Regions from separate parts of the Streptomyces sp. NPDC020742 genome, predicted to be linked through region 2. Evidence: riboswitches for the same ligand, from Rfam matches in the RefSeq annotation. Region 2 holds a riboswitch; the other holds the start of a gene.
What was found. Region 2 has a riboswitch for glycine ahead of gcvT (glycine cleavage system aminomethyltransferase GcvT). Riboswitches for the same ligand answer to the same signal wherever they lie in the genome.
Positions count from the first base shown of each region.

Region 1: another riboswitch for glycine. It lies ahead of gcvP (aminomethyl-transferring glycine dehydrogenase); the one in region 2 lies ahead of gcvT (glycine cleavage system aminomethyltransferase GcvT).

Region 1 is NZ_JBFAEA010000029.1:68,487-77,928, reverse strand. It holds gene AB0G84_RS31745 (DNA polymerase IV) at 1-796, shown strand, start outside; gene AB0G84_RS31740 (PRC-barrel domain-containing protein) at 691-1,089, opposite strand; glycine riboswitch at 1,204-1,301, shown strand; gene gcvP (aminomethyl-transferring glycine dehydrogenase) at 1,488-4,373, shown strand; gene AB0G84_RS31730 (DUF5999 family protein) at 4,457-4,651, opposite strand; gene AB0G84_RS31725 (hypothetical protein) at 5,014-5,604, opposite strand; gene AB0G84_RS31720 (glutamate-cysteine ligase family protein) at 6,177-7,730, shown strand; gene AB0G84_RS31715 (CPBP family intramembrane glutamic endopeptidase) at 8,232-8,999, shown strand; gene AB0G84_RS31710 (PhzF family phenazine biosynthesis protein) at 9,133-9,442, opposite strand, start outside.
Region 2 is NZ_JBFAEA010000021.1:91,663-101,104, forward strand. It holds gene AB0G84_RS28240 (ABC transporter ATP-binding protein) at 1-582, opposite strand, end outside; gene AB0G84_RS28245 (ABC transporter permease) at 669-1,679, opposite strand; gene AB0G84_RS28250 (ABC transporter substrate-binding protein) at 1,758-3,509, opposite strand; gene AB0G84_RS28255 (ABC transporter permease) at 3,635-4,633, opposite strand; gene AB0G84_RS28260 (enhanced serine sensitivity protein SseB C-terminal domain-containing protein) at 5,082-5,882, opposite strand; gene AB0G84_RS28265 (enhanced serine sensitivity protein SseB) at 5,944-6,741, opposite strand; gene AB0G84_RS28270 (AAA family ATPase) at 6,968-7,636, opposite strand; glycine riboswitch at 7,906-8,001, shown strand; gene gcvT (glycine cleavage system aminomethyltransferase GcvT) at 8,153-9,280, shown strand; gene gcvH (glycine cleavage system protein GcvH) at 9,411-9,442, shown strand, end outside.

The sequences.
Region 1 (9,442 bases), on a different contig from region 2:
CGCGGGGCTGTACGCGATGGCTTTGGGGCAGGACGACCGTCCGGTGGTCGCCGAGCGGGACGCCAAGTCGATCTCGGTGGAGGACACCTTCGAGGTCGATCTGACCGATCGGACGCGGGTGCGGGCCGAGGTGCTGCGGCTGGCCGACCGCTGTGTGCAGCGGCTGCGTGCGGCCGGCCGCTCCGGGCGGACGGTGGTGATCAAGGTCCGTAACTACGACTTCTCCACGCTGACCCGTTCCGAGACGCTCCGCGGGCCCACCGATGACCCCGGGGTCGTACGGGAGGCCGCGGTGCGGCTGTTGGACATGGTGGACACCACCGGCGGGGTGCGGCTGCTGGGCGTCGGCGTGAGCGGGCTGGCCGACTTCACGCAGGAGGACCTGTTCGCCCAGATCGCTTCGGAGCGGGAGGCCGCGGAGCCGGCCGAGGCGGCGTCGGAGCCCGGCGGGGGCGGCGACGGCGGGGAGGCGTCCGAGGCGGAGCGGCCGCGGCGCTGGCATCCGGGGCTGGATGTGCTGCACGACGAGTTCGGTCCCGGCTGGGTGCAGGGGAGCGGGGTGGGGAGAGTGACCGTGCGCTTCGAAACGCCGTGGTCCGCACCGGGGAGGGTGCGGACCTTTGCGGTGGAGGACCCGGCGCTGCGGCCGGGGGAGCCCCTGCCGCTGGTGGGTGGGGGACCGGAGAGCGGTCAGTCGTCGGAGCCGGCGATCTTGCCGAAGTCGGTGTCGCCGGAGCCGCCGGAGTTCCCCGGGGGCAGCGAGTCGGGGTCCGGTGAGGAGATGTCCAGCCGGTAGTGGTGGTAGAGCTGGAGTTCCTGCTCGGGGGAGAGGTGGCGGCCCACGCCGAAGTCCGGGGCGTCCTTGATCAGCTTGCGGTCGTAGGGGATGTGCAGGCCCTCGCCGACCATCTTGCTGGGCTCCAGCGGTACGAACGCGTCCCGGCTGAACAGTCCGGTGCGGACGGCCGCCCACTCCGGTTCCCCCGTTGCGTCGTCGAGATAGACCTCGTCGATCGTGCCGATTTTCGCGCCATTACGGTCGAACGCTTTGCGGCCGATCAGGCTCCGGGGATCGATATCGGTTTGCACGGCCCCTCCAATTGGTCGCAACTGCCCTGTGACAACTACCAAACGGCACATTTCATGCCCCGGCCACTCGAAGGATCCTTCGAGTGGCGCGCTGGTAGGCTGGCCAATGGCCGCAGAATCCGTGCGGGAGAGTCCTTTGCCGTTCGCGGCGAGGGCGCCGAAGGAGCAAATCCTCCCCGGAATCTCTCAGGCACCCGTACCGCACGGACGAGGTCACTCTGGAAAGCAGGGCGGGCCACGGAAGGCACAGCTCCGGGACCCCTCCTCACCGACGGTGAAAGCCGGACCGCTTTGCGGCCCGGTGAAGCTCTCAGGTTGAGATGACAGAGGGGGAGGCCGTCCGGGCACCCGCGCCGTGGTGCCCCTCGTAGGTCGTACCGACCAGGAGGCCCCCGCAGATGACCACCAATCGCATCTCCTTGACCGAGCTGGAGCGCGGCACCCCCTTCGAACACCGCCACATCGGCCCCGACCACGAGGCGCAGGCCAAGATGCTCGCGCACATCGGCTTCGGGTCGCTGGAGGAGCTCACCGCCGTCGCCGTCCCCGATGTGATCAAGAGCGCGGAGGCTCTCGGCCTGCCGCAGGGCCGGACCGAGGCCGAGGTCCTCCAGGAGCTGCACGGCCTGGCGGAGCGCAACCAGGTGCTGTCCTCCATGATCGGGCTGGGCTACTACGGCACCTTCACCCCGCCGGTGATCCTGCGCAATGTGATGGAGAACCCGGCCTGGTACACGGCGTACACGCCCTACCAGCCGGAGATCTCGCAGGGCCGCCTGGAGGCGCTGCTGAACTTCCAGACCATGGTCGCCGACCTGACCGGCCTGCCCACCTCCGGCGCCTCCCTCCTGGACGAGGGCACCGCGGCCGCCGAGGCGATGGCGCTGTCCCGCCGGGTCGGCAAGGTCAAGCAGGGCGTCTTCCTGGTCGACGCGGACTGTCTGCCGCAGACCATCGCCGTGATCGAGACCCGCGCCGAGCCGACCGGCGTCGAGGTCGTCGTCGCGGACCTGTCCGACGGCATCCCCGCCGAGGTCGCCGAGCGCGGCGTCTTCGGTGTGCTGCTCCAGTACCCGGGCGCCTCCGGTGCGGTCCGCGACCCGCGCGCCGTGATCGAGCAGGCCCATGAGCTGGGCGCGATCGTCACCGTCGCCGCCGACCTGCTCGCCCTGACGCTGCTGACCTCGCCCGGTGAGCTGGGCGCGGACATCGCCGTCGGCACCACCCAGCGCTTCGGTGTCCCGATGGGATTCGGCGGACCGCACGCCGGCTTCATGGCCGTACGCGACCAGTTCGCCCGCAGCCTGCCCGGCCGCCTGGTAGGCGTCTCCGTCGACGCCGACGGCAACAAGGCCTACCGCCTCGCGCTGCAGACCCGTGAGCAGCACATCCGCCGTGAGAAGGCCACCAGCAACATCTGCACCGCGCAGGTGCTGCTCGCCGTCATGGCCGGGATGTACGCCGTCTACCACGGCCCCGAGGGGCTGCGCACCATCGCCCACCGCACCCACCGCTACGCCGCGGTGCTCGCCGAGGGCCTGCGCGCCGGCGGGGTGGAGATCGTCCACGACGCGTACTTCGACACCCTGACCGCGCGGGTGCCCGGCCGGGCCGCCGAGGTCGTCGCCGCCGCCCGCGAGGCCGGCGTCAACCTCCGCCAGGTCGACGCCGACCTGGTCGGCATCGCCTGCGACGAGACCACCGGCCGCGCGCAGCTCGCCGGCGTCTGGAGCGCCTTCGGCGTGCAGGGCGACATCGAGCAGCTGGATGCGACCGCCGCCGAGACGCTGCCGCAGGCGCTGCTGCGCGGCGATGAGTACCTCACCCACCCGGTCTTCCACCAGCACCGCTCCGAGACCGCGATGCTGCGCTACCTGCGCACTCTCGCGGACAAGGACTACGCGCTGGACCGCGGCATGATCCCGCTGGGTTCGTGCACCATGAAGCTGAACGCCACCACCGAGATGGAGCCGGTCACCTGGCCCGCCTTCGGCCAGCTGCACCCCTTCGCGCCGGCCGACCAGGCCCAGGGCTACCTCACGCTCATCCAGGAGCTGGAGGAGCGGCTGGCCACCGTCACGGGCTACGACAAGGTGTCCATCCAGCCCAACGCCGGATCGCAGGGCGAGCTGGCCGGTCTGCTGGCGGTGCGCGCCTACCACCGCGCCAACGGTGACGAGCAGCGCACGGTCTGCCTCATCCCGTCCTCGGCGCACGGCACCAACGCCGCCAGCGCCGTGATGGCCGGCATGAAGGTCGTCGTCGTCAAGACCGGCTCGGACGGCGAGGTCGACGCCGACGACCTGCACGCCAAGATCGAGAAGCACCGGGACGAGCTCGCGGTCCTGATGGTCACCTACCCCTCCACCCACGGCGTGTTCGAGGAGCACATCACCGAGATCTGCGCCGCGGTGCACGAGGCCGGCGGCCAGGTCTACGTCGACGGCGCCAACCTCAACGCGCTGGTCGGCCTGGCCGAGCCCGGAAAGTTCGGCGGCGACGTCTCGCACCTCAACCTGCACAAGACGTTCTGCATCCCGCACGGCGGCGGCGGCCCCGGCGTCGGTCCGGTCGGCGTCCGCGCCCACCTGGCGCCGTACCTGCCCAACCACCCGTTGCAGCCCACCGCGGGCCCCGAGACCGGCGTCGGGCCGATCTCCGCGGCCCCCTGGGGCTCGGCCGGCATCCTGCCGATCTCCTGGGCGTACGTCCGGCTGATGGGCGGCGAGGGCCTCAAGCGCGCCACCCAGGTCGCGGTCCTCAGCGCCAACTACATCGCCAAGCGCCTGGAGCCGCACTACCCGGTGCTCTACACCGGCCCTGGCGGTCTGGTCGCGCACGAGTGCATCATCGACGTCCGGCCGCTGACCAAGGCGACCGGCGTCAGCATCGACGACGTCGCCAAGCGGCTGATCGACTACGGCTTCCACGCCCCGACGATGTCCTTCCCGGTGGCCGGCACGCTGATGATCGAGCCCACCGAGAGCGAGGACCTCGCCGAGCTGGACCGGTTCTGCGACGCGATGATCGCCATCCGCGCGGAGATCGAGAAGGTCGGCTCGGGCGAGTGGGACAAGGACGACAACCCGCTGCGCAATGCTCCGCACACCGCGGCCGCGCTCGGCGGCGAGTGGAACCACGGCTACAGCCGCGAGGAAGCCGTCTTCCCCGCCGGTGTCACCGCGGGGGAGAAGTACTGGCCGCCGGTGCGCCGGATCGACGGCGCCTTCGGTGACCGCAACCTCGTCTGCTCCTGCCCCCCGCTGGACGCGTACGACAGCTGAGCACCACCGGTCCACCCGGGCAACAAGCAAGGGCCCTCGGCAGATCTGCCGGGGGCCCTGTGGTTCGTGCCGGGTGCGTGCGGTCAGGCCGCCGCGGTGACCCGGTCCCGGTGCGGAGCGATGACCTGCCCGTCCGGCAGCAGCTCACCGGTGTCCTCGAAGAGCAGAACGCCGTTGCAGAGCAGGCTCCAGCCCTGCTCCGGGTGGTGCGCCACCAGGTGTGCGGCCTCCCGGTCGGTGGAGTCCGCTGACGGGCAAGGGGGTTGATGCTGGCACATGGAAGTCGTCTTTCGCTGCGGTGTGGTGAAGGTCGTTGTGCGGCTGGACGCGCTCGGTGAGTTGGTCATGGCCGCTCCCCCGTTTCTTCGGTCGGTTCCAGTGTTGCCCCACGGAAGGGATTCCGCAGGGATTTCGCGGCAGCGGTACTCACTCGGTACCGACGCATCACCCGTGCGGGCGGTTGCTTCCAAGTGCACGCCGCCCCAACGGGGTTGGCAGTGGTAGCCGCGGGCTAGGCCGCGCGGGTGAGTACGGCAGAGCGCCCCGCGGCCGGAAGGGCCGCGGGGCACGCTCGTACGGGGCCGGCGGAAGCGCCGTATGGGGGTCGGCGGTAGCGCGGGGCGGTGGCCGACGCGCCGGGTCAGGCCGGTTCGCGCAGCAGCGGGCTGGACGAGGCCAGGCGCAGGGTCAGCCGGGGGAGCAGGTCGGCGACCGGGTGCGGGCGGTGGGAGGCGATTCCCGGCGGGGCGGGCGCCAGTGGAATCAGCAGGTCACCGGGCGCGGGCTCGCCCTCGGCGCCGTCGGACTCGGTGTCGTGGTGCAGCCAGAGCGTGAGCATGTACAGCTCGGGCACCGAGAGCAGCCGCGGCTGATGGGGTGCGCTGAGCGCCTCGGCCTGTGCCAGCGCCCGCTCGGTGGAGGCGACGTAGGGGCCGCCGCAGAAGCGGGCGAAGGTCCAGCCGTCCGCGGTGAGCATCGCCTCGGCGGTCGCCACTGCCCGCTCCCCGCCCCGGACCAGAAAGCTCCATCCCGCCAGCCGGGTGTGCGGGGTGCCCCCGGGGCGGCTGACGTCGTCCCAGACGTGGACCGGCAGCGGGTGGTCCGGGCTGAGCGGGCCCTGATGGGTACGCAGCGCGGGGACCGGGGCCTCGCGCACGGCGGTCGGCGAGCCGAGGGCGGCGAGGACGCTGCGCAGGGCGGGCGCAGGGGCAGGGGAAAGGTGCAGCGGCATGGTGGGTCGCCTCTCACTTCGGAGACACGGTGGAGCGTGGCAGGGGCAAACGGCGCTGTTTGCGTGCCGGGCCAGAGCATGGCTGACCGGGGCGGTGGCCCGGTGTGGGGTGGTCAGGGCCGGCCCCAGCGCCGGCGGGAACTCCGCAGCACTGGCGTCAACTCTCTGCCTCGTCAGCGGAGTTTATACGACGTATGTTCTGAAAGTGTTTCGGCTACCTGTCTTGTGGATTTCCGGCAAGACGGAATCTGGTCCCGTATCCGAGGCGATTTCCGCCGTTTTGTCGGCGCATTCGTGAAGCCACCTCGTAAGGCCTCGCCGGTGCGGTAGGCCGGATCTCGCCGGCGTTTCTCACGAGTGAATTGCAGAGGGCCATCGCCGCCGAGATATGCCGATGGCAGCTGCCGCGGCGCCGCACCACTTCGAGCCTATCGGTACCGGAGGGCCCCTGAGGCGTTATCGATCAGATTGCCGGGGCATCATCGACCGTGGCGCGCGCCCCGGTGTGCACCGGAAGACATGCTCAAGCGGCCCGTGGCCACGGGCCGTTCACTTCGAGGAGGGACCCTTCCATGGGGGAGAAGGTCGCCGCGGACGGGATCGACCTGGCGGACCGGGAGCGTTATCGAAGAAAGCTCCACGACAGTCTTGAGGGCCTCCGGAGACTTCTGACGGAGAAGCGCTTCGACCGTCCCAGAAATCTCATGGGCCTGGAGATCGAACTCAATCTCGCAGGCGCCGACGGGATGCCCCGCATGATGAACTCCCAGGTTCTGGAGCGCATCGCCAGCCAGGATTTCCAGACCGAACTTGCCCAGTGCAATCTGGAAGTCAACATCCTCCCGCACCGATTGTCCGGCCGGGTCCTCGACCAGCTCGCCGAGGAACTCCGCACCGGTCTCGGTTACGCCGACCGGAAGGCCCGCGAGGTCGCCGCCAGAATCGTGATGATCGGCATTCTGCCGACCCTGCACGCCGCCGACCTCACCGCCGCCAGCCTCTCCGAGAACGACCGCTATGTGCTGCTCAACGACCAGATGCGGGCCGCCCGGGGCGAGGACTTCGCACTCGACATCCAGGGCGTCGAGCACCTGCTCTCCCGCTCGCCCTCCATCGCGCCGGAGGCCGCCTGCACCTCCGTCCAGCTGCACCTCCAGGTGACGCCCGGCCGGTTCGCCGCCGTCTGGAACGCGGCCCAGGCCATCGCCGCTGTTCAGGTCGCGGTCGGCGCCAACTCGCCGTTCCTCTTCGGCCGTGAGCTGTGGCGCGAGTCGCGGCCCCCGGTCTTCCAACAGGCCACCGACACCCGCGCCCCGGAACTGAAGGCCCAGGGCGTACGTCCGCGCACCTGGTTCGGGGAGCGCTGGATCGACTCCGCCTACGACCTCTTCGAGGAGAACCTCCGCTACTTCCCGCCGCTGCTGCCGGTGTGCGGCTCCCAGGAGCCGCTGCGCGTCCTGGAGGACGGCGGCGTGCCCGACCTCGCCGAACTGGTGCTGCACAACGGCACGGTCTACCGCTGGAACCGGCCCGTCTACGCGGTCACCGACGGCGTGCCCCACCTCCGGGTCGAGAACCGGGTGCTGCCCGCCGGCCCCACCGTCGCCGACGTCATCGCCAACACCGCCTTCTACTACGGCCTCGTCCGGGCGCTGGCCGAGGAGCCGCGCCCACTGTGGACCCGGTTGCCGTTCGGCGCGGCGGCCGACAACTTCGACACCGCCTGCCGGTACGGCATCGACGCCACCCTGCAATGGCCTCGCGCGGGCCGGACCGGCACGCTCACCGAGATCCCCGTCGTACGGCTGGTCCGCCGGGAACTGCTGCCGCTGGCGGCCCGCGGGCTGGACGCCTGGGGCGTGGAGCCGGCCGACCGCGACCACTACCTGGGCATCATCGAGGAGCGCTGCCGCCGCCGGACGAACGGCGCCTCCTGGCAGGCCGCCGCCTTCCACCACGCCCGCCGCCAAGGGCTGGACCGGCACTCCGCGCTCGCCGCGATGACCCGCCGCTACAGCGAACTGATGCACCGTGGGCAGCCGGTGCACACCTGGCCGGTGGCCTGGCCGGTCGGCGGGCGTCCGGCCGTCCCCGGACCACGACAGGCGGCGACCGAAGGGGCGTAGCGCGGCGGGGGAGGCCTGCGGTGCGGCATGTAGGGCGTCCGATGCGTCCGATGCGTCCGGTGCGTCGGGGCGCGTCGGGGCGCGTCGGGGCGCGCCGCGGTGCAGCGGACGGCGCCGCCGGGCAGCGACACCGCCGGGCCGCTCGTGGGCGGGGAGCGCCAGGGTGGTGGAGACGATGACGGCACGGCGCCGTGCGCGGGGCGGGCCCCGGTGGTGCGTGGTGCGGGGCCGTCGGGCAAGCTGTGTCGTCCCCTTGCGATAGCGCCTGTCCCGATACGGAGAGCGCTCGAGGCGAGGGGGAGGGGGAGCGCGCGCCTCCTCGGATGGCGCCCGTCCCGGCCTGTCGCGCGCGATCTTCGTACTGCTGCCGAGACCCTGGCGGGGGCGGTGGCAGGGCAGAGGCGGCCAGGCAGAAGCGGAGGAAGTGTGCAGTCGGATACAAGTCCCGTGGCCGGTGCGGACGTTCCGGGGCAGGGGCCCGGTGAAGGGGCCGGTACGCGGGTGGCCGAAGAGCCCTACCGCAGCGTGCTGCGCAGCGAGACGCTGATCGTCCTGGCGCTGTCGGTGGGAGCCAGCGCGCTCTCCGCGCTCATCAGTTTCATCGGGTCGGTCACCAAGCCCGGCGGCCTGAAACACCAGGCCGCGACGCTCAACGCCTCCCATGCGCCCGGCCGTCCCTGGCTGGATCTCGCCTGGCAGCTGTTCGGCATCGCGACCGCTCTGGTGCCGGTGGCGCTGGTGGCGCACCTGTTGTTGCGCGAACGGGCCGGGGGGCTGAGGGCGATCGGCTTCGACCGGCGCCGGCCGGGCTTCGACCTCAGCCGTGGCCTGGGGATCGCGGCGGTCATCGGCGGCGCCGGGCTGCTGCTCTATCTGGCCGCGCGGGCGGCCGGCGGCAATCTCACCGTGGTCCCCGAGGCGCTGCCCGAGGTGTGGTGGAAGATCCCGGTCCTGGTGGCCTCCGCGGTGCAGAACGCCGTCCTGGAAGAGGTCATCGTCGTCGGCTACCTGCTGCGCAGGCTCGGCCAGTTGGGCTGGACCCCGATGGCGGCGCTGGCGGCAAGTGCGCTGCTGCGCGGTTCGTACCACCTCTACCAGGGCATCGGCGGCTTCGTCGGCAACCTGGTGATGGGCGTGATCTTCGTCCTGCTCTACCGGCGTTGGCGCCGGGTCGGACCGCTGGTCGCCGCCCACTCCCTGATCGACATCGTGGCGTTCGTCGGGTACGCGGTGCTGGCCGGGCAGGTGGACTGGCTGCCCACGGCGTGAGGGGGTACTCCCGTTCCGCCTACTCCTCCTCTCCTCCTGCCCGTCTTCTCCGCCTGCCCGTCCTCGCGCTCGTGGGAGGGCCTGGCGGGCTGCCGGCGGCGGCTGCCCGTACGCAGCGCGGGGCGGGCGACCGTCAACCGGCGGCCAGCAACTCGCCGTCGATGACCGTGACCGCCGAGCCGGTCAGCAGTGTGCGGTCGCCGCGCAGCTCGGTCCGCACCAGGCCGGTACGGGCGGCGCCCTGCAGGCCGACCAGGCAGGCGCGTCCCAGCCGTGCCGACCAGAACGGGGCGAGGGCGGTGTGCGCACTGCCCGTCACCGGGTCCTCGTCGATGCCCACGGCAGGGAAGAAGCAGCGCGAGACGAAGTCATGGCCGCTCTCGGGGTCCGCGGCCCGCGCCGTCGCGATCACGCCCCGGCCGCCGTGCCCCGCCAGCGCCTTG
Region 2 (9,442 bases):
GGTGGTCGGCTCGTCGGCGATCAGCAGCTCGGGGTTGTTGACCAGCGCCATCGCGATCATGGCGCGCTGGCGCATCCCGCCGGAGAACTGGTGCGGATGGTCGTCCACCCGCTTGTCCGGCTGCGGGATGCCGACCCGGTCGAGCATCTCGATCGCCCGCTTGCGCGCGGTCTTCTTGTCCACGTCGTGGTGGACGCGGTAGGCCTCCACGATCTGGTTGCCGACCGTGTAGAAGGGGTGCAGCGCGGAGAGCGGGTCCTGGAAGATCATCGCCATCCGGCGCCCGCGCAGCCGGCGCACCTCGTCCGGATCGGCGGAGACCAACTCCGTGCCGTCCAGCCGGATCTCGCCGGACATCCGTACCCTGCTGCGCTGTTGGCGCGAGGCGCGGTGCAGGCCCATCACGGCGAGCGAGGTCACGGACTTGCCGGACCCGGACTCGCCGACGATGCCGAGCGTCCTGCCCTTCTCCAGGCTGAAGCTCAGCCCGTCGACGGACTTGACCAGGCCGTCGTCCGTGGGGAAGTGCACCTTCAGGTCCCGCACCTGGAGGAACGGGGGTGTGGCGGGGGCAGGGGGCACGGCGGACGGCGCCCCGGCGGCGGCCGCGGCGGTCCCGGCCACGGCCGCCGGCGCCGGCTGGGTGGTCCTGTCCTCGGAGGAGTCGGTCACGAGAGCCTCACCCGCGGGTCGACGGCGGCGTACAGAACGTCCACCACCAGGTTGCAGAGGACGATGAAGAAGGCGGCGAGCAGCGTGACGCCGAGGATGTTCGGCAGGTCGTTGGCGTTGATCGCCTCCACCGCGAAGGCGCCGACTCCCTTGAGGGAGAAGACCTGTTCGGTGATGAGCGCACCGCCGAGCAGCAGCCCCAGGTCCATGCCGAAGACCGTGATGATCGGGGTGAGCGCGGCCCGCAGACCGTGCCGTACGACCACCTTGCGCTCGCGCAGGCCCTTGGCGCGGGCCGTACGGATGTAGTCCTCGCCCAGTGTCTCCAGCATGCCGGCCCTGGTGAGCCGGGCGTAGAGCGCCGAGTAGAGGAAGGCCAGGGTGACCCAGGGCAGGACCAGGGTCCGGGCCCACAGGAACGGGTCCTCCGTCAGCGGCACGTAGTCGCTGCGTTCGAAGATCGGCCACTGGTAGGTGAACAGGGCCAGCGCCAGGGCGCCGGTGAAGAACATCGGGAGGGAGACACCGGCCAGCGCGACGCCCATCGCCATCCGGTCGAAGAGCGAGCCGGGGCGCAGCGCGGAGAGCACCCCGGTGGCGACGCCGGAGACGACCCACAGCACCGCCGCGCCGGCGGCCAGCGAGAGGGTGACCGGGAGCCGGGACTGGATCTCCGGCCAGACCTCGATGTGGGTCTTGAAGGAGTAGCCGAAGCACGGCATGTGGCAGGTGGCCGCCTCCGGGCCGAACTTGTAGTCGACGCCGACGAAGATGCCCTTGAGGAAGTCCCAGTACTGCTCGAACACGGGCTTGTCCAGGCCGAGGTTCTTCTTGACCGCGGCGATGTCCGCGGGCGTGGGCGCCTTCCCGATGTACTGCTGGGCCAGCTGGTCGGTGCTCTGCCCGGCCAGCTTCGGCAGCAGGAAGAAGATGCCGAAGGTGACCGCGCTGACGATCAGCAGCAGGACCACTGCGCTGATCAACCTGCGGATGATGTACGAGACCACGGGGATGCGGCGTCGGCGCCGCGGGCCGGCCGGGACCGGCCCGCGGACTCCAATGCCTTCACCTGCCTTCCAGGGCTGCTACTTCTTGACGCCGATGTTGAGGTAGTCGTACTGACCGCTGAAGGCCGAGGTGGACACCAGGTTGGTGGCCTTGGGCGAGCGGTACATCAGGACCTTGAAGTAGGTGAGCGGGACCAGCGCCGCCTGCTCCATCGTCTTCTTGTCGATCTCGGCGTAGGCCTTCTCGCGGGCCGCCTTGTCGGTGTTGGCGATGGCGGTGTCGAGCAGCTTGTTGATCTCCGGGTCGTCCAGCTCGGAGAGGTTGGTGTTGCCGGACTGGCTGATCGCCTTGCCGTTGAGGATCTGCTGGAGGTAGCCGTAGCCGGTCGGGAAGTCCGAGCCCCACTGCATCATGATCAGGCCGACGTTGTTCTTCTTGTTGAACTTCGGCACACCGGCGTAGTCCGAGAAGTACTTGCTGGTCGGGTACTGCTGGAGCTTGGCGGTGACCCCGATCTTCTTCAGTGAGTCGATCACCGAGGTGGCCGCGTCGACCTCGTCCTGCCGGTCGCTGCGGGCCAGGATCGTGGTGGAGGCCTTGCCGGCCCCGCACTTGTCCCAGTGCTTCTTGGCCTCGGCCAGGTCCAGCTTGTCGCCGTCGTACTTCTGCGGGTACAGGTCGTACTTCTGGTAGCCGTCGATGTCGGTCGGCAGGACCGTGGAGGCCAGCGCACCGCGGATCGGCCCGCCGAGCGCGGTCTGCACCGCCTTCTTGTCGATGGCGTACTCGACGGCCTTGCGGCACTCGAGGTTGTCGAACGGCTTCACCTTGGTGTCGATGGCCGTGTAGACCAGCCGCTGACCGAGCGCGTTGTCGGTGTTGGCCTTCTCCTTGGGATCGGTGGTGAGCTGGGCCTGGGTCTGGCCGTCCACCCCGCGCCCGGCCAGGTCGACCAGGGTGTTGCCGGACTGGAGGTCCTTGTCGATGGTCGACTGGGCGACCTTCAGGTTCAGGACGATCTTGTCCGGCAGCTGCTTGCGCAGCGGGTCGGTCTTGGCCGACCACTGCGGATTGCGGACCAGGGTGAGCTGCTTGCCCTCCTGGTAGCTCTGGTACTTGTACGAGCCGGTGGACAGCACGGACTTGGTGTAGTCCGCGCCCTTGTCCTTGGCCTGCGGGACCGGGGCCGTCTGCGGGGCGCTGACCAGGTAGTCGAACTCCGCGAACGGCTTCTTGAGGTGGAAGACGACCGTCTGCTCGTCCGGCGTCTCGATGGACTTCAGCCCGGCCTTGCTCTTGTCCTTGTACGGGCCCTTGTAGCCGCCGTCGTTGTCCTTGAGGAACTGCTGGAAGTAGTTCGGGCCCAGCGAGAGGGTGTCGCGGGCGAAGTTGGAGCGCTCGACGGCGTACTTGACGTCCTGCGAGGTGACGGTGGTGCCGTCCTCGTACTTGACGCCCTTGCGGAGCTTGTACGTCCAGGTCCTGCCGCCGTCGCTGGGCTTGCCCATGGACTCGGCGAGGTCCGGGACCAGCTCGTTGCCCTTGGCGCCCGGGCCCGGCTTGAAGGTGGTGAGCGGGCGGGCGTAGAGCCGGCTGAAGTTGTAGATGAAGGCGTAGTAGGTGTTGCCCGGGTCGAAGGACTCGGGGGCGTCACTGATCGCGTAGGTGAGCGTGCCGCCCTTCGCGTCCGAGGCGTTGACCACGCCCTTGGTGGCGGCGTTGGCCTCGCCCGAGGCGTCCGAGGAGCCCTTGCCCCCGCTGCAGCCGGCCAGCACAAGGCCCGCACTGGTGATGGCCGCTATCGCCGCGACCGGAACTGACCTTCGCATGATGGTCGGTCTCCCCTTCATTCGTCTTCCTTCGGACTAATTCGTGTTTTTTCGTCGAGAAACTCACAACGGTTAGAACGTCACATGCAGTTGAGGAGTCCGGGCGCGCGCGCCCGGCCGGGCCGTCAGCGGCTACGCGGGTCCAACGCGTCCCGCAGACCGTCACCGAGCAGGTTGAAGGCGAGCACGGTGACGAAGATCGCGAGGCCGGGCACGATCATGTACTGGGGGTCGACCTCGTAGTACTTGACCGCCTGGTTGAGCATGCCGCCCCAGGACGCCTGCGGGGGCTGGATGCCGACGCCCAGGAAGCTCAGCGCCGCCTCGAAGAGGATGTTGGAGGGGATCAGCAGCGTCGAGTAGACGATGACCGGCCCCACCAGGTTCGGCAGCAGCTCCCGGAACAGGATGAACGGCCCCCGGGCGCCCATGCCGCGGGCGGCGTCCACGAACTCCCGCTCGCGCAGCGACAGCGTCTGGGCCCGCACGATCCGCCCCATGTACGGCCAGTTGAAGAAGCCGATCACGAAGATCAGGACCGAGATGTGCAGCGGCAGACCGTCCAGCCCGAAGGCGCCGCCCTGCAGCGAGGCGGAGATCGCGATGGCGAACAGCAACAGCGGGAAGGCGAGGAAGACGTCCATCATCCGGCTGATGAAGGCGTCCACCCGTCCGCGGTAGAAGCCGGCGATCACGCCGAGGACGGTGCCGATGGCGACCGACAGCAGCGTCGCGCCGAACGCCACGATCAGCGACACCCAGGAGCCCTCCAGGATCCGGGCGAGCAGGTCGCGGCCGAACTTGGGGTCCACCCCGAGCGGATGGTCCGCGCTCATCCCGCCCCAGTCCCCCTTGGGAAGCGTGGTGTTGGCGTCGATCAGCGACGGGTCGGGGCTGTTGGGGTCCAGGCCGAGCAGCGCCTGGAGCGGCCGGGAGAGCGCGGCGACGGCGATGAGCAGGACGACGACGAGGGCGCCGGCCACCGCGACCTTGTCCCGCCGGAAGCGCAGCCAGGCGATCTGGCCGAGCGAGCGCCCTTCGATGCGCTTGCCGTCCAGGCCCTGCAGCACCGCTTCCGGCTGCGCCTCGGCAGCGGCCCCGGTGGTCTCGATCGGTGCGGTCACGGTGCCTTCGACCCCTCTCGGCCGATGGTGGCCGGCCCCTGCCCCGCCGCATGAGCGGCTTGATTCACATCACTGGTGCGATTCCGTACTGGTGCAATGCCGTACAGGTGCAGTTCCGTGCAAGTCCGCTGGACGTCGCGGCAGTTCGCACTGCGGGAGTCAGAAATTCACGCGACGCCGTAGGGAGGGTGACGCTCGATGACGCTCATACGCAGGGCCGGAGCCCTGTTGTGTGCGGAGTCTTCATCGCCCTCGCGATCAGTCACTAGCCCCGGTAGGGAAAGGATGCGCAACTGTGATGTGGCCCACGACATTCCGTTATTCGGACAACAGTGCGAGCTGAGCGGGGTGGAAGGCCGCGGGAGAGCTCCTCGACCGCGGGTCGTACAGGGCGCATTCACGCCGGATCCCTGCCGGAGCGATCCGCTCCGGCAGGGCGGTGCGCCCGTCAGTAGGGGCGCGGGTAGCCGTAGCCGTACGAGGGCGCCGGCGCCGGCTGCCCCTGCGGCTGGGCGTAGCCGTCGCGGTCGAAGAAGGGGCGCGCCGAGGCCCGCATCCACATCCCGACCGGGTCGTACTCGTCGTTCATGGCGACGGTGGAGACCGGCAGGCCGTCCGGAACCGCGCCGATCGACTGCTGGATCATCAACCGCGCCGAATCCACCGCCTGTTGGCCGGTGTCGTACAGGTCCAGTCCGATCGCCAGATACGGGGCGCCGAGGGCAGGCTGCACCCAGGCCCGGCGCAACGACCGGACGGCGGGCGTACGGTGCGCGTTCTGCGCGAGCAGGGCGTAGAACTGCGGGATGTCGATGACCGGTTCCGAGATCCGCAGCGGTCCGGCGGGCAGCCGGTCCAGGCCCACGGCGATCCGGCGCAGGTCCGGCCAGGGGATGCCGACCCCGCCGCCGGGGGCGTGCGGGTTCAACCACAGGCCCCAGCGGTCGGGGAAGAGCGAACCGGCGATCTCCAGGCCGCCGACCGCCTCGTGGTCACGGTTCCAGCCGGACGCCGCGAGCTCCGCCGCCGAGGTCACGCACGGCGCGTAACCGAGGCCGTCGACCTCCATGTTGCCGTACTGGGCATCGGGCGAGCCGGCCCGGCCGTGCCAGAGCAGCATCCAGACCTGGCCCGCGGCGAGCGCGTGCAGCAGCGCCTCATAGGCGTCGTAACGGCCTGGCGAGACCTGCTGCAGCAACTGCTCCAGCGCTCCGGCCGCCGCCGGCCCCTGATGCGCACCCGCGCTCACGTGGTCCGTCCCTTCTCTCGGCAGGGCACGTGTGGGTGCGCCCGCGCGTCGTCCCTCCAGCTTACGAGTGGTCCCGGGAGTAGAAGGGCCGCACGCGCTCCAGCAGCCAGTCGGCGACCGGGTCACCCTGGGCGAGATCGAGCATCACCAACTGGACGGGCCAGGGCACCGGCACCGCGCCGAGCGCACGTCCCAGGGCCGTGAGCACCGTCCCACGGGCGGTGCCGTCATGCAGCGCGGCGGGGGGCGCCTCGATCTGCACACCGACGAACAGCGCGGGCGTGTCGCCCTCGACACTAGCCAGGGCACGTCGGGCAGTCAGGACAATTCCGGCACCGGAGAACTCCAGTCCGGCGGCGGCCAGGAAGTCCACCGGCTCGTCCTGCCAGTCCGGTTCGAAAAGCCGGACCCGCCCGCCGCTGGGCAGCCCCTCCGCCTCGTGGTGGCCCGAGCGGCACAGGGCGGCCACCGCGGGCGGCGGCAGCGGAACGCCGACCGTGCCCTCGGGGTTGACCGCGATGCCTATCTTCGGCGGCAGCCCGCGGGCGAACTCCCGGGCCGGTGCGACGGTGAAGGACATGTGCGAGCCGACCACCCGCAGGAACTCCTGCTCGGAGCTGTAGACGGGGACGTAGGCCAGCCCGGCTATCTCCACGGTGGGCAGGTCCAGGCCGCGGGCACCGGGGCCGGCGCTGTCCGGACCGCCGCCTTCGGGCAGCGGCACCCACACCGGGCTGCGGCCCAGTACCTCGACGATCCGGCCACCGGCGCTGGGATGCCCGACCGAGGCGGCCAGCACCTCTTCCAGTTCGTTGGCCGGCCACGCCAGTTGCGGTATCCCCTGCTCCGGAAAGTTCATCTGCACCCACCCGTTCCAAACCGCTGTCGGCCCCGACCCTAGACGAGAAGGGCCGAGGTGGGACGTACGGGGTGCGGGTGCACAGCACGCCGGAAGCCGTTCTCCGCCCAGCGGAAGCCGGCGGGCTCCAGGGCGCCCCGATGCAGGCCGACCGGCTCCACGGCTCCCGGTGGAAGCCGACCGGCTCCGGGCCCCTCGACGGAGGCCGATCGGCTCCGGGGCGTCCTCAGTGGAAGTCGACCGTCTCCAGCGCGCTCGCCGCCCGCCGGTCCAGCAGCACCACCGAGCCGAACCCCGGGGGCGGCCCAGCGGACTCCGCGGTGGCGATCAGCCGCCCGACCGCCCTGCGATGGCGGGCGAAGGCGTACGCCGAGACCCCGCGTCCGCGCGCCTCCTGCCCGGAGCGGGCCACCTCCGGCGGGACGTCGAGCAGCACCAGATGCAGCCCGCGCCGGCCGCGCCGGGCCGACCGTGCCACCCAGCGCCGGACCCACGCCAGCGTCCCGCAGTCGTGCACCACCACGCTGTCGCCCGAGCGCAGCGTCCGGCCGAGCGTGAGGTAGTGGGCGGCCCGGACCAGCGGGCGGTACAGCCCGTACGGCAGCCGGCGCAGCCGCCCGCGCCCCCAGCGCTCGCGGACGTCCTGGGAGTCGATGCGGTGCACCGCGCCGCCGCCGGTGTCCAGCGGGGGCACCACGCGGTGCATCAGGGTGCTCTTGCCGCTGCCCGGCAGCCCCGAGACCACGACCAGGTCACCGGCCGGGAACCGCAGCTCGGCGGCGCCCCCGGCGGGCGTCCCGGCACCGCGGAGGTCGACGGTCCGCTCGCCGCGCCCCGGGCGGAAGACCGTGCGCGGCGGCCGGCCGGCCGGGAGCGCACCGGCCGCGGACACCACCGCCGCGGCGTCCGGGGGCACGGCCCCCGACGTGGCCGCGCAGGCCGCTTCTCCGTGCACCGTGCTCGCCTCCCCGTCCCGTCCGGATCCGTCCCTTACCCGCAGAGTGTCAAGAAAAGGTAATGAGCAGCAAGGTGCGGGGCCGATCCGCCCACGTCGTGAGCGGGTCGGTGGCAGGGGCTCCTCCATCCGGCGATCCCGTGCAATGATGTGGCCGCCACGTGCACATCGCAGTTCACTCGTGCACCGCCAATTGCATACCGGCCGCTTGAACCCGCGCGGGAGAGTCCCCGGCCGCCACGGCGGGGCGCCGAAGGAGCAAGTCCTCCCTTGAATCTCTCAGGCCCCTATACCGCGCGGGCGAGGCAGATCTGAAAAGCGAGCCACCGCCCGGTTGACGGCGCGGCTCCACCCAAGGTGCAAACCGGGTCCGTTCGCGGGATCCCGGTGAACCTCTCAGGTTCCGATGACAGATGGGGAGAACGTCTTGTCACCCCTGCCTGGGAGCCCAGAACCATGACTGATGCCCCCCGCCGTACCGCGCTGGACGCCACCCATCGCGCGCTCGGCGCGACCATGACCGACTTCGCCGGCTGGGACATGCCGCTGCGCTACGGCAGCGAGCGGGACGAGCACCTCGCCGTCCGCACCCGCGCCGGCCTCTTCGACCTCTCCCACATGGGGGAGATCACCGTCACCGGCCCGCAGGCCGCCGATCTCCTCGACTACGCGCTGGTCGGCAACATCGGTGGCGTCAAGACCGGCCGCGCCCGCTACACCATGATCTGCGAGGCCGAGGGCGGCATCCTGGACGACCTGATCGTCTACCGCCTGGCCGAGCAGGAGTACATGGTGGTGGCCAACGCCTCCAACGCCCAGGTGGTGCTGGACGCGCTGACCGCCCGTGCCGGCGGCTTCGACGCCGCGATCCGCGACGACCGGGACGCCTACGCACTGCTCGCGGTGCAGGGCCCGGAGTCCCCCGGCATCCTCAAGAAGCTCACCGACGCGGACCTGGACGGCCTGAAGTACTACGCGGGCCTGCCCGGCACCGTCGCCGGCGTCGAGGCGCTGATCGCCCGTACCGGATACACCGGCGAGGACGGCTTCGAGCTGTTCGTCCGGCCGGCCGACGCGGTCGCCCTCTGGGAGGCGCTGACCGAGGCCGGCCGGGACGCCGGGCTGGTGCCCTGCGGCCTGTCCTGCCGCGACACGCTGCGCCTGGAGGCCGGCATGCCGCTGTACGGGCACGAGCTGACCACCGCGACCACGCCGTTCGACGCGGGCCTGGGCCGGGTCGTGAAGTTCGAGAAGACGACCAACGGCGGCGACTTCGTGGGCCGCGCGGCGCTCGCGGCGGCCGCCGAGCGCGCCGCGGCCAACCCGCCGCGCACGCTGGTCGGCCTGATCGCCGAGGGCCGCCGGGTGCCGCGCGCCGGCTACTCGGTCACCACCGCCGACGGCACGGTCATCGGTGAGGTCACCTCCGGCGCCCCCTCCCCCACGCTCGGCAAGCCGATCGCCATCGCCTATGTCGACGCGGCCTACGCCACACCGGGCACCGAGGGTGTCTGCGTGGACATCCGTGGAAGCCATGAGCCGTACGAGGTCATCGCGCTGCCCTTCTACAAGCGGCAGAAGTAGCGACCGCGCCTCGGCGGACCCGGCGGCGGCGCGCTCCCGCGCGTCTCACCGTGCAAGACGCTCCCGGAGTCTGCCGTCCGGGAGACGGCCCCCTTCACGACCACACCCTCGCGTACAGGAGAATCGAGCCATGAGCAACCCCCAGCAGCTGCGCTACAGCAA